Regions from separate parts of the Streptomyces sp. NPDC047108 genome, predicted to be linked through region 1. Evidence: riboswitches for the same ligand, from Rfam matches in the RefSeq annotation. Region 1 holds a riboswitch; each other region holds the start of a gene.
The links. A riboswitch is a leader RNA that binds a small molecule or an ion and turns the genes downstream of it on or off. The one in region 1 is predicted to bind cobalamin.
Positions count from the first base shown of each region.

Region 2: it holds a riboswitch for cobalamin, as region 1 does, so the genes downstream of both, metE (5-methyltetrahydropteroyltriglutamate--homocysteine S-methyltransferase) here and ABZ822_RS22985 ((2Fe-2S) ferredoxin domain-containing protein) in region 1, are expected to answer to the same signal.
Region 3: it holds a riboswitch for cobalamin, as region 1 does, so the genes downstream of both, ABZ822_RS11235 (prenyltransferase/squalene oxidase repeat-containing protein) here and ABZ822_RS22985 ((2Fe-2S) ferredoxin domain-containing protein) in region 1, are expected to answer to the same signal.
Region 4: it holds a riboswitch for cobalamin, as region 1 does, so the genes downstream of both, ABZ822_RS14980 (cobalamin biosynthesis protein) here and ABZ822_RS22985 ((2Fe-2S) ferredoxin domain-containing protein) in region 1, are expected to answer to the same signal.

Region 1 covers NZ_JBEYUP010000012.1:174,753-181,666, reverse strand. Annotated here, with positions in the region: gene ABZ822_RS22995 (ABC transporter permease) at 1-108, opposite strand, end outside; gene ABZ822_RS22990 (TetR/AcrR family transcriptional regulator) at 271-903, shown strand; gene ABZ822_RS22985 ((2Fe-2S) ferredoxin domain-containing protein) at 1,533-1,949, opposite strand; cobalamin riboswitch at 2,198-2,324, opposite strand; gene ABZ822_RS22980 (hypothetical protein) at 2,453-2,815, opposite strand; gene ABZ822_RS22975 (helix-turn-helix transcriptional regulator) at 3,092-3,943, opposite strand; gene ABZ822_RS22970 (hypothetical protein) at 4,027-4,287, opposite strand; gene ABZ822_RS22965 (helix-turn-helix domain-containing protein) at 4,370-5,359, shown strand; gene ABZ822_RS22960 (DUF2786 domain-containing protein) at 5,554-6,513, shown strand.
Region 2 covers NZ_JBEYUP010000004.1:193,724-200,637, forward strand. Annotated here, with positions in the region: gene ABZ822_RS12080 (5'-3' exonuclease) at 1-150, opposite strand, end outside; gene metE (5-methyltetrahydropteroyltriglutamate--homocysteine S-methyltransferase) at 671-2,974, opposite strand; cobalamin riboswitch at 3,126-3,285, opposite strand; gene ABZ822_RS12090 (helical backbone metal receptor) at 3,429-4,148, shown strand; gene ABZ822_RS12095 (TDT family transporter) at 4,075-5,253, opposite strand; gene ABZ822_RS12100 (LysR family transcriptional regulator) at 5,486-6,421, shown strand; gene ABZ822_RS12105 (gamma-glutamyl-gamma-aminobutyrate hydrolase family protein) at 6,578-6,914, opposite strand, start outside.
Region 3 covers NZ_JBEYUP010000003.1:691,489-698,402, forward strand. Annotated here, with positions in the region: gene ABZ822_RS11220 (ATP-binding cassette domain-containing protein) at 1-1,383, opposite strand, end outside; gene ABZ822_RS11225 (CbiQ family ECF transporter T component) at 1,380-2,783, opposite strand; gene ABZ822_RS11230 (SCO2322 family protein) at 2,822-3,577, opposite strand; gene ABZ822_RS11235 (prenyltransferase/squalene oxidase repeat-containing protein) at 3,574-4,806, opposite strand; cobalamin riboswitch at 5,062-5,208, opposite strand; gene ABZ822_RS11240 (MBL fold metallo-hydrolase) at 5,353-6,435, opposite strand; gene ABZ822_RS11245 (hypothetical protein) at 6,719-6,914, shown strand, end outside.
Region 4 covers NZ_JBEYUP010000006.1:51,274-58,187, reverse strand. Annotated here, with positions in the region: gene ABZ822_RS14985 (cobyric acid synthase) at 1-1,321, opposite strand, end outside; gene ABZ822_RS14980 (cobalamin biosynthesis protein) at 1,318-2,391, opposite strand; cobalamin riboswitch at 2,533-2,664, opposite strand; gene ABZ822_RS14975 (hypothetical protein) at 2,830-3,069, opposite strand; gene ABZ822_RS14970 (inorganic phosphate transporter) at 3,123-4,400, opposite strand; gene ABZ822_RS14965 (class II aldolase/adducin family protein) at 4,603-5,274, shown strand; gene ABZ822_RS14960 (alpha/beta fold hydrolase) at 5,389-6,516, shown strand; gene ABZ822_RS14955 (hypothetical protein) at 6,903-6,914, shown strand, end outside.

The DNA of each region.
Region 1 (6,914 bases):
GAAGTGGCGCCGCCCCCACAGCTGCCGGACGTACTCCGCCAGGCCCGGCCGGGTGCCGCACTCCGTCAGCCCGTGGCGCGCGGCCAGCGCGGCTGGAGGTCCGTTCATCGATGCTCCTCGGGTCGCTCGCGCGCTCCTGGGGTGGTCGCGGTTCCACCGGCACACGCCTCCCCGTACGTCAGAACGCAACCGTTTCGTCGTCACGGTCACGCTAGAGCAGATTGACGACGCAACGCAACCGTTCCGTCCCGGCCCCGGTAGGGTGAGCGCATGCCACCAGCGGAGAAGCAGACCCCTCGCCGTGCCCCCGCCGGAGCGGCCGTACTGCAGGAGGACGTCACCGCGGCGATCCGGGCCGCCGTGTTCCAGGAACTCGCCACCACCGGTTACGGACGCATGTCCATCGAGGCCGTCGCGCGGCGGGCCGGGGTGGGCAAGACCGCCGTCTACCGCCGCTGGCCGTCCAAGCTGCAGATGGTGATCGAGGTGGTGTCCGCCGTCGCGATCCACGACACCCCCGCCCCCGACACCGGCAGCCTCCGCGGGGATCTCCGCGCCCTGCTCGCCTCGACGGCGCAGGCCCTGCGCCACCCGCTGGCCTCGCAGATCGTTCCCGACCTGCTGGCCGAGGCCGCGCGCAACCCCGAGATCGGCGAGACGCTCCAGTCCGCCCTCAGCAAGGCGCAGGAGACCATCGGTGCGGCGATCGTCGGCCAGGCAGTCGCGCGCGGCGAACTGCCGGAGGACACCGACACCCGGCTCGCCCTGGACGTGGTCATCGGCCCGCTCTACTGGCGGCTGGCGGTGGTCCGTACGCCGTTGCCGCGCACATACCTCGACCGTCTCGCCCGGACCGCGGCTGCTGCCCTGCGCGCGGAGGCGGAAGCGGACGAGGAGACCTGAGCGCGCTCTGACGCGGGTGCCACCCGGTCCGGGGCCGTGTGCCGGAGCGCCCGGCAGCAAGCGCTCATGGTGTGGCTGCCACCGGGCTCGATCGCTCAAGGCCCGCTCCGTGTCCTGATGTTCGGCGGCGGGGCGATGGCCTGCCCGGCGGGTGTGCGGCTCGCCTTCACGGCACCGCCGGGCCGTTTCACGTTCATGGGCGCGGCGATCGCCCCCAGGGGGCCGACCTGTTCCGGTTCTGGTGGTCGCTGCGTCCCGACTGGTCGCTGCGTCCCGCCGAACTGCCCTGTGCCGTCCAGCAGTTGCGGAACCGGGGGTTGCGTACCGGGCTCCGCCGCCACCATCTGCTGGTGCTGAGCGGACTGCCGTTCTTCCGCACGACCTCGCCCGGTGACCCGCTCGCCGCGTACGCCCCGATCATCGCCCTGACCCTGGCCGGGGCTCGCGTGCTCGGCCGCCGGAACGGTGACGGCCCTTCAGATGCGGGCGGCGGCACGGACCGAGGCCACGGCGGTCGCCTCGGCGACCCCGAGCCGAAGCGGGAAACGGAGGCGCGAACGGAAGCGCCGACGGTGACCCCGGGCGGGGCTGTCAGGGGAACCGCGTGCGCCCGCCCCCCGCGGAGGACGTCACGGCACGTCGGCGGGCGGAACGCCCGGAGTGCGGCTCGGGGGTGCGGCCGGGGCCCGGCGCGGCGGCGGGAAGGTGTACAGCTCCAGGATGTCGGGCTGTGCCGCGACACCGGGGCCTCCGGCCCGGACCCAGGTGACGATGTCCTCGGTCGCGGCCGGGTCGTTGACCAGGCCGAGCCAGACGGGCCGGGCACCGGTGGCGCGGGCGGCGGCCGATGGCTGCACGACGACGACGTTGGCCCGCTCGCAGACGTCCAGGCATGCGGAGACCCGTACGGGCGCGGCCTCGGCGAGGCGGGCCGTCTGCTCCGCGTGGTCGACCCCGGAGACCTTGGGGGTGCCGCAGCAGCAGTCGCGGCAGACCACGATCCGGCACGGCGCCGGGGCGGTCGGTACCGTCGCTTCGACGGACACGGCGGCCTCGACCGGCGGTGACGCCGGGGTGACCGACGGCCGTACGAGCGGCGGGAGTTCCGCGCCAGGCGACGATTCGGCGGGCGACGGTTCGGCGGGCGACGACTCCGCGAACGACGACGACGCGGCGAACCACATCCGTTCCACGCCGTCCGACCGCTCCGCGACCTGCGATGACTCCATGGGCATCCCGGCCCGACCTCCTCCTGGGGAGATCCGCCCCAGCTCCTTCGAGGAGGCGACCGCGTGAGTCTCCTGGCTCTCGGGTCGTCGCTCGCCCCGGCCTTCCCACCCGCACGCGGGTCGTGGCCTGTTCGGGGTCCGCTCGCCGATCACAGTGGCGGGACCGCGCCGGATTCGCACCGGCTTCCTCGTCCGCCGTCGCCCTTTTCGCCGGTCATCATCGCAGAGGCCACAGCGCCGCGGGACGCCGCGTCAGGTCGCGCGGGCCGAAGGTGCCGCGGGAGGAGAGGTCGGGTGGCACGCGGGCGGGAGCGTACGCCTCAGAGTTCCTCCTCGATGCGGATGACCCGCTCGAGGTCGTCATGCGCCTTGTGGGACGTACCGTCGCGCTGCTCAAGGAGCGCGGCGGCGATGCTGTCGAGCTTGCGCTGGACCGCACGCTCCGCACGCAGTTCGGAGTTCTTGAGCAGGGCCAGCAGGAGGAGGGTGACGGCGGTCATGATGTCCCCGACCAGGATCTGCGTGGCGATCGAGGCGCCGGCGGCATGGACGGCGATGAACAGCGCCACCAGGGCGAGGCAGAACGCGTAGAACAGGGGTGAGGCGGTCAGGTGGGACGCCGCCCCGGCCAGTCGCTCGAACCGGCCCCGGCCGTCCCGGGACCGCTCGGCGGGATGTTGCATGGTCATCACCTGCGCGTTTCCCGCACCCGGCGGGCGAAACCCCGTGCGCGGTGAGCCGCACCACGCCGCACCCGCACCACGCCGCACCCGCACCCGCACCCGCACCCGCACCACGCTGCACCCGCACCCGCACCCGCACCCGCACCCGCACCCGCACCCGCACCACGCTGCACCCGCACCCGCACCCGCACCCGCACCGGTTCACGGCCCGCGTACGAAGTGCCACGTCCCGCGTACGGCATCCGTACCGGTCGGTGACGCTCGTGATCAGTACATCTAGCGGTCCTCCAGCGCGATCCGCCCCTGCCTCCACGTCGCCCCGAGGGTGCCCAGCAGGGCGAGCCGTTCGGCGCTGCTGCTCCCCGGTTCCGCGTGATAGACCACGAGCTGCCGCCCCGGCGCGCCCCGCACGTCGAAGGACTGGAAGGCCAGCGACAGACGGCCCACGTCGGGGTGGTGGAACTCCTTGCCGCCCCGCGACTTCCCCTGGACGGTGTGGGAGCGCCAGAGTTCGGCGAACTCCTCGCTCTCGCCGGTGAGTTGTTCCACCAGGTCCTTCAGGCGCCGGTGGTCCGGATGGAGTCCGGTCGACTCGCGGAGCGCCGCCACCGTCGCGCGCGCCACCTCGTCCCACCGCGGGTAGAAGGCACGCGCCTCCGGGTCGAGGAACGTCATGCGGGCGAGGTTGTCCGCGCGCCGGAACCGCGAGAACAGCGCGGTGGCCAGGTCGTTGGCCGTCAGGATCTCCAGGGCGGGGTCGAGCACTAAGGCCGGGGTGTGTGCCCAGCTGTCCAGCAGCCGCCGCAGACCGGGATCCACCGTCTCCCTCGGGACGGCCCCCGGGCGCTGGTCCGGCACGGCCCCCGCGAGGCGGAACAGGTGGGCGCGCATGTCCTCGTCGAGCCGCAGCGCCCTGCTGATCGCGTCGAGCATCTGCGGGGACGGACGGCGTTCGCGCCCCTGTTCCAGGCGGGCGTAGTAGTCGGTGTTCATACCGGCGAGGACGGCGACCTCCTCCCGCCGGAGACCCGCCACCCGGCGGCGGCCGTACGAGGCCAGTCCCGCCTCGTCGGGCGTGACGCGCGCGCGGCGGGCCCGCAGGAAGTCTCCGAGATCGTTGCCGGTCATGCGCTCAAGGCTAGGGAACTCCGTCCGGACGTGCCTGGGTGTGCCACGTCCTGTCTCCCCGGCCACGGTCCCACCGGCCGCGCTCAGGCCGCGGGGTCGGCCACATTGCACGCCTCGCCGCGGCCGGTGCGCAGGGGCGTGACGGCCGGACGGACGGGCTTGTGCCGCGCCGGCCGGGTCCGGGCCGGGGGCACCGGAGTCCTGATCCCCCGCTCGGCGTTCCGCAGTTGAACATCGATACGGCGTTCGCGCCGCGCCCCGAGGAGCGCGGGAAGGGTGACGACGAGCGCCAGGGCGAGGACCAGGCCCGTCCGGATGATGAAGGTGAGTGCGGTGTCGTCCATGTCTGCCACCTTCGCCGGTCCGTCACGACGAGGGCAGTGGCAGGACTGTCGCCATACCTCGAATTACTGCCATGATGGGCGGGTGCTGACGAACGTAGCCGTGCCACTCACCCACGGGGTCAACGCCTTCGAGCTCGGCGTGATCGCCGAGGTCTTCGGCATGGACCGCAGCGAGCAGGGACTGCCGGTCCTCGACTTCGCGATGGTCGCCGCGGAGCCCGCCCCCGTACGGGCCAAGCCGGGCTTCACCATCGACACCCCGCACGGGCTCGACCGCCTCGCCGAGGCCGATCTGATCGCCGTTCCGGCGGGCGAGAACTACACCGAGCGCGACTTCCCCGAAGAGCTGCTGGAGGCGCTGCGCGCAGCCGTGGACCGCGGGGCGTGGGTGCTGAGCGTGTGCTCGGGCGCCTTCGTCCTGGGTGCGGCCGGGCTGCTGGACGGACGGCGCTGCACCGCGCACTGGATCCACACCGACGACCTGGCCCGGCGGTATCCCACGGCGCTGCTCGAGCCCGGCGTCCTCTACGTGGAGGACGGGCCGGTCATCACCTCGGCGGGGACAGCGGCGGGGATCGATGCCTGCCTGCACCTCGTACGGCGGGAGCTCGGCAGCAAGGTGGCCAACCACATCGCCCGGCGCATGGTGGTGCCGCCCCACCGCGACGGCGGGCAGGCCCAGTTCATCGATCACCCGATGCCGCGCTCGCACAGCGACGACGCCATCGGACGGTCGCTGCAGTGGATGGAGGAGCATCTGCACGAGGAGATCACCGTCGAGCAGCTCGCGGCGCGGGCTCATCTCTCGCCCCGGACGTTCGCGCGCCGCTTCCGGCAGGAGACCGGGACGACGCCGTACCAGTGGATGCTGGGGCAGCGGCTGCTCCTCGCACAGCACCTGCTGGAGGACACGGAGCTGACGGTGGACGGGATCGCGGCGCGCGCCGGGTTCGGCAACGGGGCAGCACTCCGGCACCAGTTCCTGCGGCGGCTGGGCACGACGCCGCAGACCTATCGCCGGACGTTCTGCGGACCGCAGCAGGAGTTGGTCGCGTCCCGGGCCGAGCAGTGATCCGCGTACCCGTTCCGGCGGGCCCGTAGCGGGCTCCTCTCCGCTGCGGCCACCCGCTCAACCACCGGGCCCCTGGGGAGGTCATACTCGGCAGGACCGAACGCGCCTGCCGCGCGCGGCAGGTCGCGCACGCGGCCGGACCCGGCGGGCATGCCTTCGGTGACGCGGACGGCTCGACGGCAAGGAGTGGGGCAGTGCCCATCGAGACCCCGGACGAGGAGATCGCACGCCTCGCGGCCGAACGCCATGGCTACAGCGTGGAGTTCGGCGACACCCCCGCCTCCGATGCCGAGCGGCGCGCGCACCTGCGTACGTGGATGGACCGGCGCACGGCCCGGATCCGCGAACTGCACGACCGGAAGCCGCTGGGTCTGCCCGCCGAGATCACCGTCGGCGCGGGCGCCTGCCTCTCGGCGGGGGCGGCCTGGCTGCCCGGCCTGTGGTGGGGCACGGCTCCCCTCAGCCTGATCGCCCTCGCTCTCGGGCAAGCCGTCCGGCCGGGCGCTCCGGCCATGCGCGGACGGCGCCTGCTCCGCCTGCTGACCCGCCGCCCGCATCCGGACGAGGCGCTCGCCGACACCTCCGGCGGCGAGGTGCTCTACGCGCCGCCGCCCTCGTACGCCCCCTCCGCCCTTCCCCCGCCGCTCTCCACCAGGGGCACCGCCGGTGGGGCGGACTCCGGGGCCGGAGCGGGCGCCGGCCGGCGCCGGGCCATCGAGGCCGAGCACGACGCGGTCAGGGAGGCGTACGGCAGTTACGTGATCGACGCCCTCGCCGTGCTCGACCGCCCCGCCCTCGACGACGTCACCGTGCCGCGGACCGCGGACTTCCTCCGCGCGATGGACACGGCCGATGACGCACGCCGCGGCGGCGACCTCGATACGTACCGTGCGGCCGTGAGCACGCTGAAGCTGGCGTGGCGAGCCGCCGACGAGCACGCCCGCCGTACGGGTACGGGCCATCTGTCGCCGAAGGAGAGCGCGGCCGTCTCCAAGGCCCGCGCGCTGCTGGAGCGGGCCGTCGACGGGGGCGGCGGGGAACACGAGCGCCGGGCCGCGTACGCGAAGGCACGCGAACTCCTCGACGGTGTCCTGGTGCTCCCGCGGCAGGCCGTCGCGCACCTCGAGGCGGAGCACCGGCTCTCCCTGCCCTGACCGGGACGAGCCTTCTGCCCGCCCAGATCACCGTCGGCGCGACCGTACGGACGGGCCCGTGCACCGTCCTCACCGATCCCCCGTTGCTCAGCGAGCGACCCCGTGGGCCCCATTCGTCACAGCATTCCGCCACGTGGCGGAGTCCGGATCGTGGAATGCCACCGCCCTCGGCCGGTACTCCGCGACACCGCACTCCCCTGCCGCGCTCCTCGCCGCGCTCGCCGCGTCCCGCGTACGCGCCCGCTGGCTCTCCGTGCACGGACCTCTCCCACCTGCGCGGAGGCGTGGCCGGGCAGGCGTGCACGCCCCGGTCCCCTCACCTCTCGGGCCGGACCGGGAGGACCGATGTCGGGCCAGATGGCGGATATAAAGCGCACCGCGGAAATCCCAATGTGGGACGC
Region 2 (6,914 bases), on a different contig from region 1:
CAGGTCGTCGGGGCGGTGGTCCTGGACGAGCCGGGCGATGAAGTCCAGCAGTCCGCGCACCGCGTTCACCGGCGTGCCGTCCGGGGCGCGGACGGAGTCGGGGACACCGAAGTAGGCGCGGAAGTACAGGGAGGCGCTGTCGAGGAGCATCAGGCGTCGGGTCACATCCCGCATGATGCCGTACCGCACCGACACACCACCCCGGCGGCGCCACGCCACCCCGCGGAGGCACCGCGGCATACCACCCCGCGGAGGCGCGGCGGCCTGAGGGTGACGTTCCGCTTGTGAAGCGGGTCACCTTTCGTTTGTGTTTCACCTGCTCGGGCAGGCGCGTCCGCGGGCGCCCACCGTGACGCTCACCGAGAACCACCCGGAGTTCGCGGGCCGGCCGAGGGGCGTCGAGCCCCCTCGGAGAAGGCCCGCCGCCGTACGGACGCTCACCCGGACGGGATGGCCAGGACGGCCCCCGTCCCGGGCCGGGCGCGAGACCGGCAGCACCGGTGCCGCTGCTCACCTCTTCCCAGCGGTCCGGAGGTTGCCGATGTGGTCCCTTCCGCCCGCCCCCGCGGGGGCGGGCGGAAGGGACCGGCGCATCAACTCCCGTACGGCACCGGCCTCCTGTGCCCGGAGCAGCCGGGCCTACTCGGCGGACCTGGTACGCGTCAGGGGGTCACGCCCTCAGGGAGGGGCGGACGCGCCGGGCCGCGGCCGTCATGTTCTCCAGAGCCGCGCCCGCCTCCTCGGGTGAGCGGGTCTTGAGCCCGCAGTCAGGATTGACCCACAGCCGCTCCGGCGGCACCGCTTCCAGCGCCTGCCGCAGCAGATCCGCGATCTCGTCCACGGACGGGACGCGGGGGGAGTGGATGTCGTAGACCCCCGGGCCCACCTCGCGCGGATAGCCCGCTTCGCTCAGCTCCCGGGCGATGCCCATGCGTGACCGTGCCGCCTCCAGGCTGATGACATCGGCGTCCAGTGCGTCGATGGCCGAGAGGATCTCGCCGAACTCCGCGTAGCACATGTGCGTGTGCACCTGGGTGTCCGCGCGTACGCCGCCCGTGGCCAGCCGGAACGCCTCCGTCGCCCACTCCAGGTACGCGGGGCGAGCGGCCCGGCGCAGCGGCAGCGTCTCGCGCAGCGCGGGTTCGTCGACCTGCACCACCGCGGTGCCCGCCGCCTCCAGGTCGGCGATCTCGTCGCGCAGGGCGAGGGCCACCTGGCGGGCGGTCTCGGCCCGTGGCTGGTCGTCGCGGACGAAGGACCAGGCGAGCATGGTGACGGGGCCCGTGAGCATGCCCTTGACCGGACGCTCCGTCAGAGACTGGGCGTAGCGCGTCCAGGCGAGCGTCATCGGCGCCTTCCGCGACACGTCGCCGGCGAGGATCGGCGGCCGGACGTAACGCGTGCCGTAGGACTGGACCCAGCCGTGACGGGTGGCGAGGAAGCCGTCGAGCTGTTCGGCGAAGTACTGGACCATGTCGTTGCGTTCGGGCTCGCCGTGCACCAGCACGTCCAGCCCTGCCTTCTCCTGGAACGCGACGACGTCCCGGATCTCCCGCTCGATCCGCTCCCGGTATCCGTCCTCGCCGAGGCGTCCGGTGCGCAACGCGGCGCGGGCCGCGCGCAGTTCGGGGGTCTGCGGGAAGGATCCGATGGTGGTCGTGGGCAGCAGCGGCAGGCCCAGCCGGGCGCGCTGGGCGGCGGCCCGCTCCTCGTACGGCTGGGGGCGCCGCGTGTCGGCTCCGGTGACCGCGGCGCAGCGCTCCCGTACGGCCGCGTCGCGGGTGAGAGCGGAGCCGGCGCGGGAGGCGAGCGCGGCGCGGGACGCGGCGAGCTGGGGCGCGACCGCGTCGCGGCCCTCGGTCAACGCCCGTGCGAGGACGGCCACTTCGGTCGTCTTCTGGCGGGCGAAGGACAGCCAGCGGGCGACCTGCGGGTCCAGATCGCGCTCGGCGGCCGCGTCGAGGGGCACGTGCAGCAGCGAGCACGAGGGCGCCGGGTCGACGCGGCCCGCCAGGCCGAGCAGCGTCGCGAGCGTGGAGAGCGCGCGCTCGAGGTCGGCCGCCCAGATGTTGCGGCCGTCGACGACACCCGCGATCAGGCGGCGATCCGGCAGACCCCCTATGGCGGCGAGCGCGTCGAGGTTGGCCGCAGCGGGACCGGTGAAGTCCAGGGCGAGCCCTTCGACGGGGGAGTCCGCGAGCACGGGCAGGGCCTCGCCGAGCGCGTCGAAGTACGAGGCGACGAGCAGCTTCGGCCGTACCGTCGCGGCGCAGAGATCACGGTAGGCGCGGGCGGTCGCGCCGAGCACGGCGGCCGGCCGGTCCTGCACGAGCACCGGTTCGTCGAGCTGCACCCACTCGGCCCCGGCCTCGCGCAGATCCGCCAGCAGGGACGCGTACACCGGCAGCAGCCGGTCCAGCAGCGTCAGCGGATCGAAGCCGGGGGAGGCGCCCGGTGCGGGCTTGGAGAGCAGCAGAAAGCTGATGGGCCCCAGCAGTACCGGCCGGGCGGCGTGTCCCGCGTCACGCGCCTCGGTGAACTCGGCCGTCTGCTTGCGGGAGTCGGGCGAGAAGACGGTGTCCTGGCTCAACTCCGGTACGAGGTAGTGGTAGTTCGTGTCGAACCACTTGGTCATCTCCAGCGGCTGCACGTCCGCCGTGCCCCGGGCCATGGCGAAGTAGGTGTCGAGCTCGCCCAGCCCGGCCGCGCGGTGACGGGCCGGTACGGCGCCGACCGCCCACGCGGCGTCCAGCACATGGTCGTAGAGCGAGAAGTCGCCGGTGGGGATCTCGCCGATGCCCGCCGCGGCCGTCTCGCGCCGTGCGTCGGTCCGCAACTGGGCTGCCGTGCCCAGCAGTTCGGCTTCGGTGGCGCGCCCGGCCCAGTAGCCCTCGACGGCCTTCTTCAGCTCCCGGCCGGGCCCCTGCCGGGGGTAGCCGTGCAGGGTGGCCCGCACGGTCGGTGTGTCGGTCACGGAACTCTCCTTCGCGAGTTCGGAAGCGACCTCGGGAAGGCGGAAGCGCACGATGAGCGGGAACGCGTGTCCGTACCGCGTCCCGCACCGCCGCCGACCCGCCCTCGAGGTCCCGGTTGGCCGCACCCGTGGCGGGGTGCGGGCAGCGGGCAGGTCTTCGGACTCGCGGGCACGCCCGGCACGTGCTGCTCTGCCAGGCACCTACTGGCCGTCGCTTCCCGGACGCTGTCGCGTGTGTCCAGTGCGTATGACGGCGGTCGTTCCCGCACACCGCTGCGGGGCAGTCCCGGATTCCCACCGGGTTCCCTCTTGCGACGCTCCCGTCCGGCTGACGGGGGCGAACCGGCTGCGGTGCCAGCGTAGCGCGTGGACGGGGCCGTCCCCGGGGCGGGCGCGCGCCGATCGTGCGCGTCCCCCGGGCCGGGCGCGCGCCGGCCGTGCGTAGGGTGATCGCATGCGCGTCGTATCGCTGGTGCCTTCGCTGACCGAGGCCGTGGCCGCCACGGCGCCCGGGCTGCTCGTCGGTGCCACCGCCTGGTGCACCCACCCCGCAGGGCTGGACGCCGTACGGATCGGGGGCACCAAGAACCCCGACGTGCCCGCGATCACCGCCCTCGCGCCCGACCTCGTGATCGCCAACGAGGAGGAGAACCGCGAGCCGGACCTGACGGCGCTGCGCGCGGCGGGGATCGAGGTCCTGGTGACCGAAGTCCGCACGCTGGAGCAGGCGTTCTCCGAGCTGGAACGTGTGCTGGTGCACGCCTGCGGGCTGGACCGGCCGCGCTGGCTCGACGAGGCCGGGACCGCCTGGTGGGACCTGCCCGCGCCGCCCGAGGCGAGCCGTGCGGTGGTGCCGATCTGGCGGCGGCCGTGGATGGTGCTGGGCCGGGACACCTTCGCGGGCGATGTGCTCTCCCGTCTCGGCGTCGAGAACCTCTACGCCGGTCATGCCGACCGCTATCCGAGGGTCCCCGTGGACGATCTGTGCGCGGCGGCCCCGGATCTGGTCGTGCTGCCCGACGAGCCCTACGTCTTCACGGCCGACGACGGCCCCGAGGCGTTCCCCGGGCTGCCTTCCGCGCTCGTCAGCGGCCGCCATCTCACCTGGTACGGGCCGTCGTTGGCGGAAGCGCCGGCCGTGCTCGGCGCGGCGCTGCGAGCAGCTCGCCCCTGAGTACGTCCCGCACCGTACGGAACCCGGCCACGCCCCAGGACGCCACCAGGAGCACGAACAGCGCCACCGCCAGCCAGTCGTAGGCGGTGAGCCCGGTGTGCCGGGCCAGGACCTCGGAGCCGGTGACGCAGGTCCCGACCGGGAAGGTGAACGCCCACCAGGTCATGGAGAAGGGCATCCCGCGGCGCGTCGCCCGTACGGTCAGGGCAGCGGCGAGCGCGAGCCAGAGGAGCGCGAACCCCAGCACCGGGACCCCGTAGAGCACCCCGAAGGCGCTCAGCGCGTGGGCGTACGGGCCCGCGATCGCCCCGGGTGCGGCGTCCGCGAGCCGGCCCGTGGCCGTCACGGACTGGCCCAGCGGGCCGAGGACGAGGAACAGCGCCGGGGTCAGGGCGAGGGGCAGCGGCCCGTGGTGGACGAGCCGCGCGAACACCAGCGGCAGGATCAGCAGCGTGGCGAGCAGGCTCACCCCGAACAGCGAGAAGCAGCCCAGCAGCAGGGCCTCCCGTGCCTGCCCCGCCGGCAGATGCGGTACGAGCAGCGGGCCCAGCGCCGCGGGCACCATGGGTGCGACAACGGGCAGCAGCCACACGGGAGTTGCCGAGGCAGGACCGGTCTCGTGCCGGGTGACCATCAGGTACGGGACCGCGACCGCCACCACCAGGCCGGTCACGGCCCCCGCGGCGAAGAGGACGGCGGCCGCGGCGACGGCCGCCGTCCCGCCGATGACGTCCCGTCCGGCGGCGAGCGTCGCGGCGCCCACCGCGGGAAACGCCATGGCGGGGCAGCCGTAGAAGGGCGCCACCGCGGGGTCGAGGAGCCGGTCCCGGACACGACCGGGGCTGCGTATCCACTGGGCGGCGCTCACCGACAGCAGCCCGAGCAGCGTCAGCGCTGCCACGGCCCACACGGCGGCGGCAGCGGTCCGCAGCCCCGGCACGCCGGACAGGCCGAGCGGCAGCCCGGCCGCGGTGGTGGCGACGATCGCGGTGCCCATCACCGTGGCGTACCAGTTGGGGCCCAGCTCGCGCAGGGAGGGGCGCGCGGGGAGTGCCGGGGCGGACGCGGGCGGCGGGCTGGGGCGCGACGGTGCGAGGGTGGCCATGAGTCCACCCTCGGGCCCTGTCAGGACGCCCACCAGGGACCGCGGATCTATGAGGGCATAAACTCGGCTTATGGCCAGGCGGAGCGACGAGCCCGGTGCGAGGGGCAGCGGCACCCCGCGGGGCGGGCGGGCACCGGGGCAGCGGTCCCGGCCCGCCGGCACCGCGAGGACGGACGCGGGCGCGGCCGGGCCGGATGCTCGTACGGCCCCGGCCCCGGCCCCCGCCACGGGTATGGCTGCGGCGGGCGGCGATGCCGTCCGCGTCTCGCTCGCGCACCGCGTGCCCGAACTGGGCGCGCTGGAACTGCTGCTGGCCGTCGCGCGCCTCGGCAGCCTCGGCCGTGCCGCCAAAGAACTCGGCATCACCCAGCCCGCCGCGAGCAGCCGGATCCGTTCCATGGAACGGCAGTTGGGCGTGGCGCTGGTGGACCGTACGCCGCGCGGCTCGCGCCTCACGGACGCCGGGGTGCTCGTCACCGACTGGGCGCGCCGGATCGTCGACGCGGCCGAGGCCTTCGACGCGGGGGCACAGGCGCTGCGGGCCCGCCGCGACTCACGCCTCAGGGTGGCCGCGAGCATGACCATCGCCGAATACCTGCTGCCCGGCTGGCTGATCGCCCTGCGGGCGCAGCGCCCCGGCACCGCCGTCTCCCTGCTCGCGGGGAACTCCGCGGCGGTCGCGCAGCGGCTGCTCGGCGACGAGGCCGACCTGGGCTTCGTCGAGGGCATCGACGTGCCCGGCGGTCTGGACGGCGCGGTCATCGGGCACGACCGGCTCGTCGTCGTGACGGCCCCGGGACACCCCTGGGCGCGGCGGCGGAAGCCGGTCCCGGCGGACGAACTGGCCGCGACCCCGCTGATCCTGCGGGAGCGCGGTTCGGGCACGCGCCAGGTCCTCGACGCCGCCCTCGCCGCGTACGGAGGTCTCGCCGAGCCGCTGCTGGAGCTGTCCTCGACGACGGCGGTGAAGTCCGCGGTGCTCAGCGGCGCCGGGCCGTCCGTGGTCAGCGAACTGGCCGTCGGGGAGGAGCTGGCCGCGCGCCGGCTGGTCCATGTCCCGGTCGAGGGCGTCCTGTTGCGCAGGGATCTGCGGGCGGTCTGGCCGGCGGGCCGCCGCCCGGCGGGCCCGGCCCGCGACCTGCTCTCCCTGACGCGCCGCGCGGGCTGACCCCGAAGCGCCGCAGCTCGTACGGCTGCGTCACGAGGGGAGCCGGGTCGTGAAGAGCCGGACCCGGCCGGGGACTTGGGGGGAACGACAAGTGGCCCTCCGGGCGCGAGCCGGAGGGCCACCACCGCGTCCCGGGACGTACCCGGGGCGCGCGTCTCAGGCGGGCCGGGCCGCCTCCACCAGCGCCTCCATCAGCCGCAGATCCTCGCCCGCCTCGGGATGCCACTGCACCGCCAAGACGAATCCGCCGCCCTCGGCGGGTTCGACGGCCTCCGTCGTCCCGTCCTCCGCGTGCGCGGTGGCGATCAGGCCGCGCCCGAACCGTTCGATGGCCTGGTGGTGGAAGGTCGGCACGGACATCGACTCGGGCAGGATCGCGCCGAGCCGCGTCCCGGGCACCGGCTTGATCTCGTGGTGCCCGAAGACCCCGGGCCGCTCGGCGTGCCCGTCGTGCCCGACGGTCTCCGGCAGGTGCTGGGTGAGGGTCCCGCCC
Region 3 (6,914 bases), on a different contig from region 1:
GTCCAGCCCGCGCGTGGGCTCGTCGAGGAGGATCAGCGGCGGACGGGCCGTGAGCACGATCGCCAGGGCCAGGGCCAGGCGCTGCCCCTCCGACAGATCGCGCGGATGCGTCGAGTCCGGTACGCCGGGGAGGAGTTCGGCGACGAGCGCGCGGCAGGTACCGGGCGTGGCCTTCGCGTCGTCGTCGGCCGTCGCGCACTCGGCGGCGACCGTGTCGGCGTAGAGGAGGTCCCGCGGCTCCTGCGGGACGAGGGCGACGCGGCGGATGAGGTCGCGCGGACTGCTGCGGTGCGGCGCGAGGCCGCCGACGCGCACCGCACCGGCCGCCGGCTCGTGCAGTCCGGCGAGCGCGCCGAGGAGGGTCGACTTGCCCGCGCCGTTGCGGCCCATGAGCGCCACCGTCTCGCCGCGCCGCACCGTCAGATCGGCACGGCGCAACGCCTCGATCCTGCCGCGCCGTACGGACAATCCGGAGACGTCGGCGGCGGGCTCGCCCCGGGCGTCGCGGAACTCACCGGCGCCCGGGCCGCTGCCGTCGTCCGACGGCGCCGCGGCGGGCGGGATCCGCGCGGCCAGCCGCTCGCGCAGCGCCGCCGCCTTGCGCCGCGCGTCGCGCACCGACAGCGGCAGCGGGGACCAGCCCGCGAGCCGGCCGAGCGACACGACCGGAGGGTGGACGGGGGAGACGGCCATGACCTCGGCCGGTGTCCCGGAGACCGGCGGCTCCCCCGGCGCGGGGAGCAGCACGACCTGGTCCGCGTACTGCACGACGCGCTCCAAGCGGTGCTCGGCCATCAGCACCGTCGTCCCGAGATCGTGCACGAGCCGCTGGAGCACGGCGAGGACCTCCTCGGCCGCGCCCGGATCGAGCGCGGACGTCGGCTCGTCGAGGACGAGGACCCGCGGGTGCGGGGTGAGGACGGAACCGATCGCGACGCGCTGCTGCTGACCGCCGGAGAGCGAGGCGATGGGCCGGTCGCGCAGGTCGGCCAGGCCGAGGAGGTCGAGCGTCTCCTCGACGCGACGGCGCATCACCTCGGGAGCAACGCCCAAGGACTCCATGCCGTAGGCGAGTTCGTCCTCGACGGTGTCGGTGACGAAATGGGCGAGGGGGTCCTGGCCCACCATGCCGACGACGTCGGCGAGTTCGCGCGGCTTGTGCGTACGCGTGTCCCGTCCTGCGACGGTGACACGGCCGTGCAGCGTGCCGCCGGTGAAGTGCGGTACGAGGCCGTTGACAGTGCTCAGCAAAGTCGACTTGCCGACCCCGGACGGGCCGACGAGCAGGCACAGTTCGCCCTCGGGGACGGTGAGGTCGACGCCGTGGATCGCAGGGCCGGGCGCGCCGTCGTGGACGACGGACACCTGCTCGAACCGGATCATGAGGTCTCGCCTTCTTCTGTACGGCCCTGCGCGGCGGCCCCGCCCTGAGGCGTGGTGTCGTCCTGCGCTGCCGTGCCGTCCTGCGGTGTCGTGCGGTCCTGCGGTGTGGTTGGGTCCTGTGCTGCTGTTGCTGTCGCGTGCGATGGTCTGCTGCGGCGCGGGGGCCTGATGTCCCGCGCAAAGCCGTCCCGCGCAATGCCGTTCCGCGGCCCGGCGTCGTCCCGTGACCGGTCGTCCGTGCCGCCCTCCCGCCCCTCGCGGTCACGCGCCCGCCCCGGCGGCGCCGGGGCGACGAACGCCGGGAGCAGCCCCAGAAGGATTCCCGCCGCGGGCCACAGCGGGAACGCGGGCGCGGTGAGCGGAACGACGGACGGCTGGAGGGCAGCGGGGTCCGCGGAGCCGTACCGGATCAGCACCACCGCAACCGCCGCTCCGGACGCGGACACCAGCCAGGCGCGCACGTCCCAGCGGTCCGGCCGGTAGCGGGTACGGACCGCGCGGCGGCCGCCGAGCCACAGCCCGGCGAGGGCGGCGGCGACTCCGGCCAGCAGCACGGGCAGGCCGAAGCCCGCCCCCTCCGCGGCCAGCAGGCCGTAGGTCCCGGCGCAGACGCCGAGCAGACCGCCGAGTGTGAGCGCGGTCGTGGTGTGCCGGACGGCGGGCGGGACATGGGCGGTACGGCCGTACCCCCGGGCGTCCATGGTGGCGGCCAGCGCCACCGAGCGCTCCAACGCGCCCTCCAGCACCGGCAGTCCGATCTGCAGCAGCGCCTTGATGCCCTTGTCGGGACGGCCGCGCAGGCGGCGGGCGGCGCGCAGCCGCAGCACATCGGACACGAGGTTCGGGGCGAAGGTCATGGCGACGACGACGGCCACGCCCGCTTCGTACAGCGCCCCCGGAAGGGACTTGAGGAGCCGGGCCGGGTTGGCGAGGGCGTTCGCCGCGCCGAGACAGGCGAGGAGGGTGGCGAGCTTCAGGCCGTCGTACAGCGCGAAGACCACGCCCTCGGTGGTGACCCGGCCGCCGATCCGTACGCCCTGCGCCCAGTCGGGGAGGGGGACTTCGGGGAGGGTGAAGAGGGTGGTGGAGCCTGGAACGGGCGAGCCGAGGAACACGGAGAACGCGATGCGGATCGCGACGACCGCCACACCGAGCTTGAGGAACGCGCTGTAACTGCGCGCCCAGGGAGCATCGGTGCGCCGCACGGAGACGACGTACCCGGCGACGGTGAGGAGCAGTCCGAGCAGCAGTGGGTTGGTGGTCCGCGAGGCGGCGGTGGCCAGGCCCAGCGCCCACAGCCACCAGGCCCCCGCGTGCAGGGCGTTGCCGCGCGACGAGAGGGCGGGCGGGCGCGCGCCGTTCAACGGGCGCGGGCGCGGTGGACGCGAGCGCGAGGGCATCCCCGTACGCGGGGGCCGGGCGGGGAGCTGCCGGGCGCTCATCGGCGGCGGCGCGCCTGCCACAGCGCCGCGGTGCCCAGGGCGACGACCGCGGCGATGCCGCCGATCAGCCCCCAGGGCTGCCCGCCCGGTTCGACCGGGTCGTCGGACGCGACCTGCCGTCCCTCACCGTTGCCCTTCGCGTCGCCGGACCCGCCGTCGGCCTTCCCTTCGCCGCCCCGGCCGGAGACCTGCTCGGCGCACCCCCGCTCCGGGTAGCCCGCTATCGCGCAGAGGATGGCCGCCGAGTCGTAGCGCAGCGGCTTGGCCACGGCGGCGAGCGCCTCCGCGGACGAGGCGTCCTCGGGGACGCGCGCGCACTCCGTACGGCCCGCAGGAGGGGTCTCGCCGCCGGGCGCGTCCCCGTCCGTGCCGAAGTCGATGAGCAGCGCCACCCGCTTCGTACCGGACTCGGCGGGGGTGTCCGAGCAGATCGCCCCGAACTCGGCCCGGCCGCGCGGCTTCGCGCCGTCCGCGGAGTTCTCGCTCACGGAGAAGCGGAAGCCCAGCACGTCACCGTCCTCCGGCCGCAGCGTGGCGGGGCCCTGGGTGGCGTACGTCCACCGGGCGCCGTCGCGCTCCCAGAACGACCAGTAGCGGTAGCCGCTCCCGGCGTACGCGGTCCCGGACCCGAACACGAGGAGGGCCGTCGAGGCGAGGGCCACCACGGCGGCGGTCGCCACCGTCGTGAAGCGGGCCGCCGCGCGCCGTGCGGCGCGCGGCGTGCCTGCCGGGTCCCTGGTCGTCCCGGTCATGTCTTCTTGCGGTTGCTGAGGAGGAAGCCGATGCCGACGCCCGCCACCAGGCCGACGCCGATGATCCAGAAGACGTTGAAGCCGCCCTCGTCGGACTCGCTCGCCCGCTCGCCGGACGCGCCCTTCGCGGGCTGGGTGCCCTCCGGCTTCGGCCCGGTCGCGTTCAGCTGCTGGACGAGATCCTTGCCGCCGAAGTCGCGCGGGTCGGCGCCCGCCGCGTGCGCGGCGAGGACGAGCGTGCCCAGGGCCGCGGGGTTGCCCTTGGCCCAGGCCGCCGAGTTCTTCTCCAGCCACCGCAGCGGCACCCCGGCCGCGTCCCGGTGACCGCCGGCGGCCAGCGCGATGACGGCGTCGGCCGTGTTGGCGTAGTCGGGCGCGGGCTTGTCGGCGCCGGGGGCGAGCGCGGAGAGGTGGCCGTCCTTCTTCAGCGCGGCGGCCAGGTACGCGGCCGCGCCACCCGCCGCCTCGTCCGGCTCCCGCGCGTCCTTGGAGTCCGTCTCGGCGCAGTCCAGCGCGGTGACGTCCTCGTTGTCGTCCTTGCCGAGCGGTTCAAGAGCCAGGCCCTTGCCGAGACCGGCCAGCGCGGCGGCGGCCGAGGCGTCGGCGTTGGCGGCCAGCCTGCCCTGCTTGTCCGGCTGGTAGGCGAACGCCCCGCTCTCCGCGCCCTTGGTGTCGCAGCCGAGCTGGAACGCCATCAGCGCGTCGTACGCCGACTTGCCCCGCGGGGACTTCACGCCCTCCGGCTTCTCGCCCGCGGCGGCGAGCGCGCCGATGACGACGGAGGTGGAGTTGGCGTCGCTCGGGCCGCCGGGGGCGTAGCCCCAGCCGCCGTCCTCGTTCTGCTTCGACTTCAGCCACTCCACGGCCTTGCCGACCTCGGTGCTGTGGCCGCCGACCGCCGCCAGGGCCTGGACGGCGACGGCGGTGGCGTTGCTGTCGACGGGCGTCTTCACGTCGCACGTGCTGTCCGCGTCCGCCCGGTACGGGGCGAAGCCACCCGAGGCGCACTGCTGTCCGGCCAGCCAGCCGACGGCCTTCCGCGCCGGGGTGACCCCGGCCGTGTCCTGTGCGAGCAGGGCGACGGACTGCCGCCACACACCGTCGTACTGCGGGTCCTCGCCGCCGTACAGTCCGGCCGGCAGCTTCGCCTTCGGTGAGGGCTTCGCCGACGGGTCGTCGGCGAACGCGGCCGGCGCCGCGGCCAGACCGAGCACGACGGAGGCGGCCAGGACGGCGACGCCGCGGTGAGCGGCTCCGGTGACGCCCCGGCGGGCGGTGCTGCGGAGGGCTCTCGACGGCCGGGCAGCAGTGCTGCGGCGTATCTTCACGGGCGGTGCCTTTCGGTGGGCGGGTGCGGGCAGCGGATCCGCTGCGCACCGCGGGGCGTGCGGGATCTCGCACGCGGCGGGGCACCGGGCTCCGGCTCCGTATTCCTCGACAGTGCCGGTCACCGGCCGTGGCCGTGGACGCGGCACGTACGGTGACGTGAGCCGTTCACATCCGGCAGGGCGTTCCGACTCGCCGCCCTCGCAGGCGGCTCACGGTTGCGGGTCAGTGCCGGATTTGCACCGGCTTTCCCCCGTGGGATGCGATATCGACGGGCACACTCTACCGGCCGCCCGCAAGGGGTCGGTGAGCGGTCGTCCGAGGTCCGCGGACGGTTCGTCCGGTATCCGTCATAGGGGTCGTCTCCGCTGTGTCGGGCGTATCCGTACGTAACGCTCGTACGCCGCCCGGGCAGCGGATACGCGGGCTCGCCCCGCGCCACCCTCGCGTCACACCGCCCGGTAGGTCACCGGGTCGGTGCCGGTCACGGGCTCCGCGCGGCCCTGCTTCACCAGGCGGCGCAGATGGGCCGCCGCCTCGGAGACGGCGATGTTGCGGGAGGCGAAGGGGATCTGCTCCCAGGGGCGGTTCCACTCCATCCGCTCGGTGATCTCCCAGAGGGTGAGAGCGCGTTCGGTGAGCAGGGCGCGGAGGTCCGTCAGCCGGCTCTCGTGATGCGCCAGCAACTCCCGTACGCGGGACGGCGCGTCGGTGAACGCGTGCTGGTGGGCGGGCAGCACCTCGGCCGGGGCGAGGCGGCCGATGCGCTCCAGGGAGTCGAGGTAGTCGCCCAGGGGGTCGCCCCGGTCGGCGACGGGGAGCGGGCTGGTGCCGGAGTCGTCGTCCGGATCCTCGTAGAGGCCGATGTGCGGGGTGATCCCGGGCAGCAGGTGATCGCCGGAGAACAGACGGCCGTTGCCGGCCCGGTCCGCCGCCGGATGGGCCTCCTCCAGGTGCAGGCACACATGTCCCGGGGTGTGCCCGGGGGTCCAGATGGCGCGCAGCCGGCGGCCCGGCAGGTCGAGCAGCTCGCCCGGGGTGATGTCCCGGTCGGGCAGGGCGGCCCGGTTGCTCGGCAGCGACCGTCCCTTCCCTGACGCGCGCGCCTTGCGCAGCGGCGCCAGATGCTCGTCCGGGGCGCCGGCGGCGGCCAGGCGGGAGGTCATGTAGTCGAGCCAGGTGGCGGGTTCGGCGGCGCGGGTGCGCTCGACGACCTCGATGTCCGCCGCGTGCATGGCGATCCATGCGCCGGACGCCTCGCGCACCTTTCCGGACAGGCCGTGGTGGTCGGGGTGGTGGTGCGTGACGAGGACGCCGTGCAGCTCCTCGACCGCCGTACCGCACGCGGCCAGACCGGCGACGAGTGTGTCCCAGGAGTCGGGGTCGTCCCAGCCGGTGTCGATGAGGACGGGGCCGCGGTCGGTGTCGAGGAGGTGGACGAGGGTGTGGCCCAGGGGGTTGTCCGGAATGGGAACGGCGATGCTCCGGACGCCGCCGCCGTGATCCGTGACTCCGGGAGTCGCCTGCGCCATCAAGTCCCCTCTCGCACCGCACGGCGCGGCCCGCACGTGCGGGGCCACTATAACTAGAACTGGTTCCACTGGTCGCCGGGGTCGACCGCCGGTCACCGGTGCACCGCGCCGTGCTGGGGGCGGGTCGCGGTGCCGACGGGTACGGCGCGTTCGGGTACGCGCCTATTCCGTGTATTCCATGATCTGCCGATTTCCGGTCCGAGTTGGGTAAATGGCCGATATCCTAGGCTTCTTCGCCCGATGCGCGGAGGACGCGCGTCCGGGGAGACGCCTGGGGGGCCTCTTGATCGATCACAAGGACTTCATGCACGGCGCCGCTCTGGTGGCGATCGCCGATTCCGCGATGTTCACCGCTCTGAACCGGGCGAGTGTGAAATACGGGCACTACGTGGTGAATCACGACCGCCATCTGTTCCTCAAGTACAACGACGGCAAGGGGCCCGGCGACTACTTCTTCACGTTCTCGGCCGAGGACAAGC
Region 4 (6,914 bases), on a different contig from region 1:
GCGACCCGTGCCAGTGCGTGCCCCGGACGGACCCGGCACGGCAGCCGTCCAGCGCGCGCCCCCGCCCGTCGGTGAAGAACGGCCCGTCCCCGCCCAGCACTTCGGCCACGCCGTGATGGATCTCGTAGCCCTCGACGGGCTCGCCCAGCGCCTCGCCCACGGGCCGCGCCAGGGTCTTCTCCCTGGCGAAACGGACCCGTACGGGCAGCAGTCCGAGCCCGTCGACCGTCCCCGCCCGCGACTCGACATCGTCCTCGATGCGCTCGCCCAGCATTTGGAAGCCGCCGCAGATGCCCAGCACCGGGCGGCCCTCCGCGGCCCTCCGGGCCACCGCCTGCGCGATGCCGCGCTCGCGCAGCCACTCCAGGGCGCGCACCGTGCCGCGGGTGCCCGGGAGCACCACGAGGTCCGCGTCGGCCAGCTCCTCCGGCCGGTCCACGAACCGCACGACCACGCCCGGTTCGGCCGCCAGCGCGTCCACGTCCGTGAAGTTGGACATCAGCGGAACCGCTGCGACCGCCACCCGCAGCACGTCCTCGCCGTGCGGCGGCGCGACCACGGATTCGCGGACCGTGCCGCGCAGCGACACCCGCAGGCCGTCCTCCTCGTCGATGCCGAGGCCGTGCGCGTACGGCAGGACCCCGAGGCTGGGCCGCCCGGTCAGGTCGTACAGCATGTCCAGGCCGGGTTCGAGCAGGCTCACGTCGCCGCGGAACTTGTTGACCAGATAGCCGGCGACGAGGCGTTGGTCCTCGCGTGCGAGCAGCGCGGTCGTCCCGAAGAACGAGGCGAAGACCCCGCCCCGGTCGATGTCCCCGACCACGACCACCGGAAGGCGAGCCGCTCGCGCCAGGCCCATGTTGACGATGTCGGTGCGGCGCAGATTGATCTCGGCGGGGCTCCCGGCCCCCTCGCAGATCACCGCGTCGTAGGAGCCCCGCAGCTCCTCCAGGCACGCCACGACCGTTCCGAGCAGCTCCTCCTGGCGGCCGCCGTGGTAGCGGCTGGCGCTCATCTCGCCCACCGGCTTTCCCAGCAGTACGACTTGGCTGCTGCGGTCGCTGCCGGGCTTGAGCAGGACGGGGTTCATGAGCGCCGTCGGTTCGACGCGGGCGGCGGCGGCCTGCATCGCCTGGGCCCGCCCGATCTCCGCACCCTGCCGCGTCACGAACGAGTTCAGCGACATGTTCTGCGCCTTGAAGGGCGCGACGGCCACGCCCTTGCGCGCCAGCCACCGGCAGATGCCCGCCGTGACGACGCTCTTGCCCGCGTCCGACGTGGTCCCGGCGACCAGCAGGCCCCCGCCCCGTGCGCGCGTCATGCCGATCCCTTCCCGCTGTTCCCCCGGAGCCGTACGCCCCGCAGCCCAGTGCCCGTCCGACGGCCGCGACGGGACGCCGAGGACGCCGTACGGGCCGCACCCGCGGCACGCCCCGGCCTGTCGTCCCGTGCGCACAGCGCCCCCCACACCAGGCGCGCGCCCGCGCACGCCACGAGCGCGAGGACGTTCACGCGCCGGGAGAGCCGTACGGCCCGCTCGATGTCCGCCACCTTCACGGGGCGGTTGCCCTCGCCGAGCACCGGCCGGTGCTCCACGCGCCCGCCGTACGCCAGCGTTCCGCCCAGCCGTACGCCCAGGGCCCCCGCGAACGCCGCCTCCACCGGGCCCGCGTTGGGGCTCGGGTGGCTCCGGGCGTCCCGGCGCAGCACACGCCGGGCGCCGCGCGGGTCCGGGCCCGCCAGGACCGCGAGCGCCGCGGTGAGCCGCGAGCCGGGGAAGCCCACCACGTCGTCCAGACGGGCCGCCGCCCATCCGAACCGGACATGGCGGGGCGACCTGTGACCGACCATCGCATCAAGGGTGTTGACCGCGCGGAAGCCCACGAGACCAGGCACGCCCGCCGCGGCGCCCCACACCAGGGCGCCCACGACCGCGTCCGAGGTGTTCTCGGCGACCGACTCCACGACGGCCCGCGCCATCTGCTGTCCGTCCAGGGCCTGCGGGTCGCGGCCGCACAGATGCGGCAGACGCTCCCGGGCCACCTCCAGGTCCCCGGCCGCCAGGGCGTTGCCAACGGCCCGCGCCTCGCGGCGGAGCGACGTGCCACCCAGCACGGACCAGGTCGCGGCGGCGGTCAGGGCGACTGCCGCGGCGGGGGAGCGGCGCACGGTACGGGACAGCCCGGCCGCGACCGCCGCGGCTCCGCCCGCGCACACCACCGCGTACAGGGCGCCGTGGCCGCGGTGGTCGCGCCACAGGCGGCGCTCGGCGGCGGCAGCGGCCCGCCCGAAGACGGCCACGGGATGGGCGCGCCGGGGGTCGCCGACGACCAGGTCCGCGGCGAAGCCCAGTGCGGCGCCGTACACGAAGGAGGCGTGTTCGGCACGCATCGGATCAGGACGCCGTCACGCCTCGAAGGGAACGGGCGCGGCGGTGACACGGCACGGGAACTCTGGGCGTACGACGGCGGCCGGGCATGCGACATGTCCTCACTCAGGGTCCGCGCCCTGGCTCGACGTGACCGGCGGTGAGAGTCTCCTGGCTTCCGGATCGGCGCGACCCCCGGCCTTCCAACCCGCCGCTGCGGGCCGTGACTTCTGGGGTGGGGGAGCGCTCCCCGGTGACAGTGGCGGGACCGCGCCGGATTCGCACCGGCTTCCTCTCCTGCCGCCGTTTGGCTCGGGCAGTCCACCACGGTCCGCGAACAGCCGTCAACTGAGCTGTGACCTGCGAGATGAGGCCCACAGCAGCGCGGTCCGGGAACGGCTGTGCCGTTCCCGGACCGCGGAGGTGACCGGTGTGCCGCCGCCCGTACGGCAAACGGGTCGTCAGGCGACGATCAGATACAGGCCGTAGGCGACGGCCGCCGCGCACAGCCCGTAGCAGACGTACGCGCCGATACGGGCCGGGACGCTCGGAGCGGCGGTGGCCGCGACCGTGCCGTCCGGCTGCGTCTCCGCCTTCCGGGAACTGCCGACGATGCCGAGCGTGAACACGCCCACGATGCCGACGGTGACCACCAGGCTGACGCCGAAGACCTGGCCGAGTGCTGCCCAGTCGATGTCCATGCGGATGCTTCCTTCTTAACGCTGTCGAGTCGCGTGCCGGACCGGGCCGGCGCTCAGACCGAGACCTTGGAGCCGCTGGACGAGCGGGGCTCGCCGACCTTGGCGGCCTCGTCCGTCCCGGACGTCTCCGGCTGCTCCGCGGAGCCCGTGCCCGATCCCGAACCGCCCAGCGGCGGCGGGGTGACGGACCGGATGGCGGCGGTGATGACCCCGACCGGCTCCTCCGGGATCTCGGCGTCGTTGACGTTGGTGTGGTCGACCGGGCGGCGCCGGGAGGCGACCCAGATCGCGCCGCAGGCGAGGAGCGCCAGGACGGCCACGGCGGCGACCCCCGCGGTCCCCTGCTCGGCGAGCAGTGCCGCCGCCGCGCCGACCAGGCCCGCGGCCGGAAGCGTCAGCCCCCAGGCGACGAACATCCGGCCGGCCGTGGACCAGCGCACCACGCCGCCCTTGCGGCCGAGCCCCGAGCCCATGACCGCACCGGAGCAGACCTGGGTGGTGGAGAGGGCGAAGCCGAGGTGCGAGGAGGACAGGATGGTGACCGCGGCGCCGGTCTGGGCGGCGAAGCCCTGCGGCGGCTGGATGTCGGTCAGGCCCTTGCCCATGGTGCGGATGATCCGCCAGCCGCCCAGGTACGTGCCGAGCGCGATGGCGAGACCGGCGGAGACGATGACCCACATCGGCGGGTCGGCGTCCGGCGCGAGCGCGCCGCCGGTGATCAGCGCCAGGGTCATCACACCCATGGTCTTCTGCGCGTCGTTCGTGCCGTGGGCCAGGGAGACGAGCGCGGCCGAGGCGATCTGGCCGGCGCGGTAGCCCTTGGCGGTGGCCTTCGGGTCGGCCTTGCGGGCCGCGCGGTAGGTGAGGCGGGTGGCCAGCAGCGTGGCCAGACCGGCGACGATCGGTGCGGCGACCGCCGGGATGAGGACCTTCATGACGACCTCGTCGGCGTGGACGGCGCCGAAGCCGACCGAGGCCACGGTCGCGCCGATCAGGCCGCCGAAGAGGGCGTGCGAGGAGCTGGACGGGAGTCCTGCGAGCCAGGTCAGGAGATTCCAGACGATGGCACCCACCAGGCCCGCGAAGATGACTTCGGGCCGAATGCCGGATTCGTCGATGATGCCTTTGGAGATCGTCGCTGCGACCTCGACCGAGAGGAACGCGCCGACGAGGTTCAGGGCCGCCGACATCGCCACCGCGCTCTTGGGCTTCATCGCCCCGGTGGAGATGGTGGTGGCCATGGCGTTGGCGGTGTCGTGGAAGCCGTTCGTAAAGTCGAACACCAAGGCCGTGATGATCACGATCCCGATGAGAAGCGTGATGTGTTCCATTCACCCAGGCAATCAGCTCGATGGTCAGTGGCACGGTGACCGTAGGGACGGCGAGTGAACGGAAGATGAACTGAACGCGGCGCTCGGGTGCTGCTGTCCTGCGATGGGCAGTTCTCGGCCGAATGTACGGAGATTCAGCCTCCCTGGTGACGGCTGTCTCGCCCAACGCTGTGAAACAGATCACTGACTTCGAGGTGAACGCATGGAATCGCTGGAACGGCCGACGCCGGTGAACGAGGCCTGGGCCGACCTGGTCGCCACGGCCCGCCGCACCGTTGCCGACGGCCTGGTGGTCGGCACCTCGGGCAACGTCTCCGTACGGGTCGGGGACATCGTGCTCGTCACCCCGACCGGGGTCCCGTACGAACGGCTGGCCGCCCAGGACGCGACCGCCGTCGACCTCTCCGGGCGCCAGATCCTCGGCGAGCTGAAGCCCACCAGCGAACTGCCCATGCATCTTGCCGTCTACCGCACCACCGCGGCCACGGCGATCGTCCACACCCACGCCGTCCACGCCACGGCCGTCTCCACGCTCGTGACCGAGCTGCCGCCCATCCACTACCTGACGGCCACGCTCGGCGGCCCCGCGCGCGTCGCTCCCTACGCGCTGTACGGCAGCGACGAATTGGCCGAGAACATGCTGTCCGCCCTCCGCGACCGCAGCGCCTGCCTGCTGCAGAACCACGGCACCGTGGCGTACGGGGCGAGCCTCGACGAGGCGTACGACCGCACCGCGAACCTGGAGTGGATGTGCCGCGTCTGGCTGGCCGCGCACGGCGTGCCGGGGCGCGAGCCCAGCCTGCTGTCGCCGGAACGGCTCGCGGAGGCGGGGGAGAAGCTCCGCGGCTACGGCCAGTCCGGCGGCGCGGGCTGACACCGGAGGGCCAGGGGGCCAGGGCGGGCGTGAGAGGGCCGGAGGGCGAAGCCCCGCTCCCGGACGGTGTCATCCCGCTGGCCGCGCGCCCCGCGGCCGACCACACTGGGACGGATGCGCCTGCGTTCTGCGGCGGCCGCGGCCGCCACCACCGTGCTCGGTGCCGGAGCCGCCGCCGTGGCGGCCGGACGGTACGCCTGTGACGCTGCCCTGAAACCGGCGCGCACCCGCCCGTTGCCGGCCGACCCGCCCCTCACCGTGCACGCCGCGGACGGCGACCGGGTCACCCTGACCCGCAGTCTGGCGTCCGTGCGGCCGGGCACGTACGGGCTGACCGGAGGCGAGTCCCACGCCGTCGTCGGACCCGTCGTGGACTCCGCGCCGCACCCGCCCGACTGCGTCGTGCGCCGTCTCGAAGGGGTCACGCACGGCGCGCTGAAGCAGGGCGCGCGCCTCTACCTCACCCCGCAGGTCCACATCGGCAACCCGCGCGACGCGCTCGGGCTGGACCACGCCGACGTCGACGTGCCCGGTGAACTCGGCCCGCTGCCCGCCTGGTTCGTACCGGGCGCCCGCGACACCTGGGTCATCACCGTGCACGGCCTCGGCACCACCCGCGAACACCCCATGGTGGCCCTGCCCTTCCTGCACCAGCAGGGCGTCCCCGTGCTCGACCTCGCCTACCGCGGCGACCTCGGCGCCCCGCGTCCCCCGGACGGCATCGGCCACCTAGGCGACACGGAGTGGCGCGACCTGGACGCGGCGATCCGCTACGCGGTGCGGTACGGCGCCGAGACCGTCGTGCTGTACGGCTGGTCGACGGGCGCCACGATGGCCCTCCATGCCGCTGCCCGGTCAGCCCTGCGCACCCGGATCAAGGGCCTGGTGCTCGACTCGCCGGTCCTCGACTGGCGCGCCACCGTACGCGCCCTCGCCTCGGCGGACGGCACCCCGGGGCTGCTGCTCCCGCTGGCCGTCCGCGCCGCCCAAGGGCGTACGGGACTGGACGGCGGGCCGCTGACCGGATCCTTCGACCCCGCGCGGATGACCGTACCGACGCTGATCCTGCACGGACCCGACGACGGCATCGCCCCGTGGGGTCCCTCGCAGGAGCTCGCCGACGCCCGGCCCGACCTCGTCACGCTCCACACGGTCGACCACGCGCCGCACGCGTCCATGTGGAACGCGGACCAGGAGGGGTACGAGGAGACGCTCCGGCGCTTCCTGACACCCCTCATGTAGTCCCGCGCCTTGCGATGCCGTCCCCGCCGGGCCGGGTGGGCGCTTGCCCGATGCCTGCCCGATTCCTGCTCGGCGCTTGCTCGAGGCTTGCTCGACACCTGCTCGTAGCCCCGCCCGCCGCGCGCCCTTCCCCGTGCGGGGGACACCGGTCCCCGAGATGTGACGCCCGTACGGTCACGGGTTCCCGGGGCCGTGCCCTGCGCGACGACGTGCCCGCGGGCCGTGCGCACCCGCAGGTCGGAGCCACCGCGCGGCCGGTGCACGGAGCCCGCCGGATACGTGCGGCCGGATTCCGATTGGGCTTTCCGGCCGCCAGCGGGAAGACTGCCCCCGTGACGTCCCGTACCCCGCGCGACTCCCGGCTCCGCCTCGTCCCCCGCCGACCGATGACCGCCGCC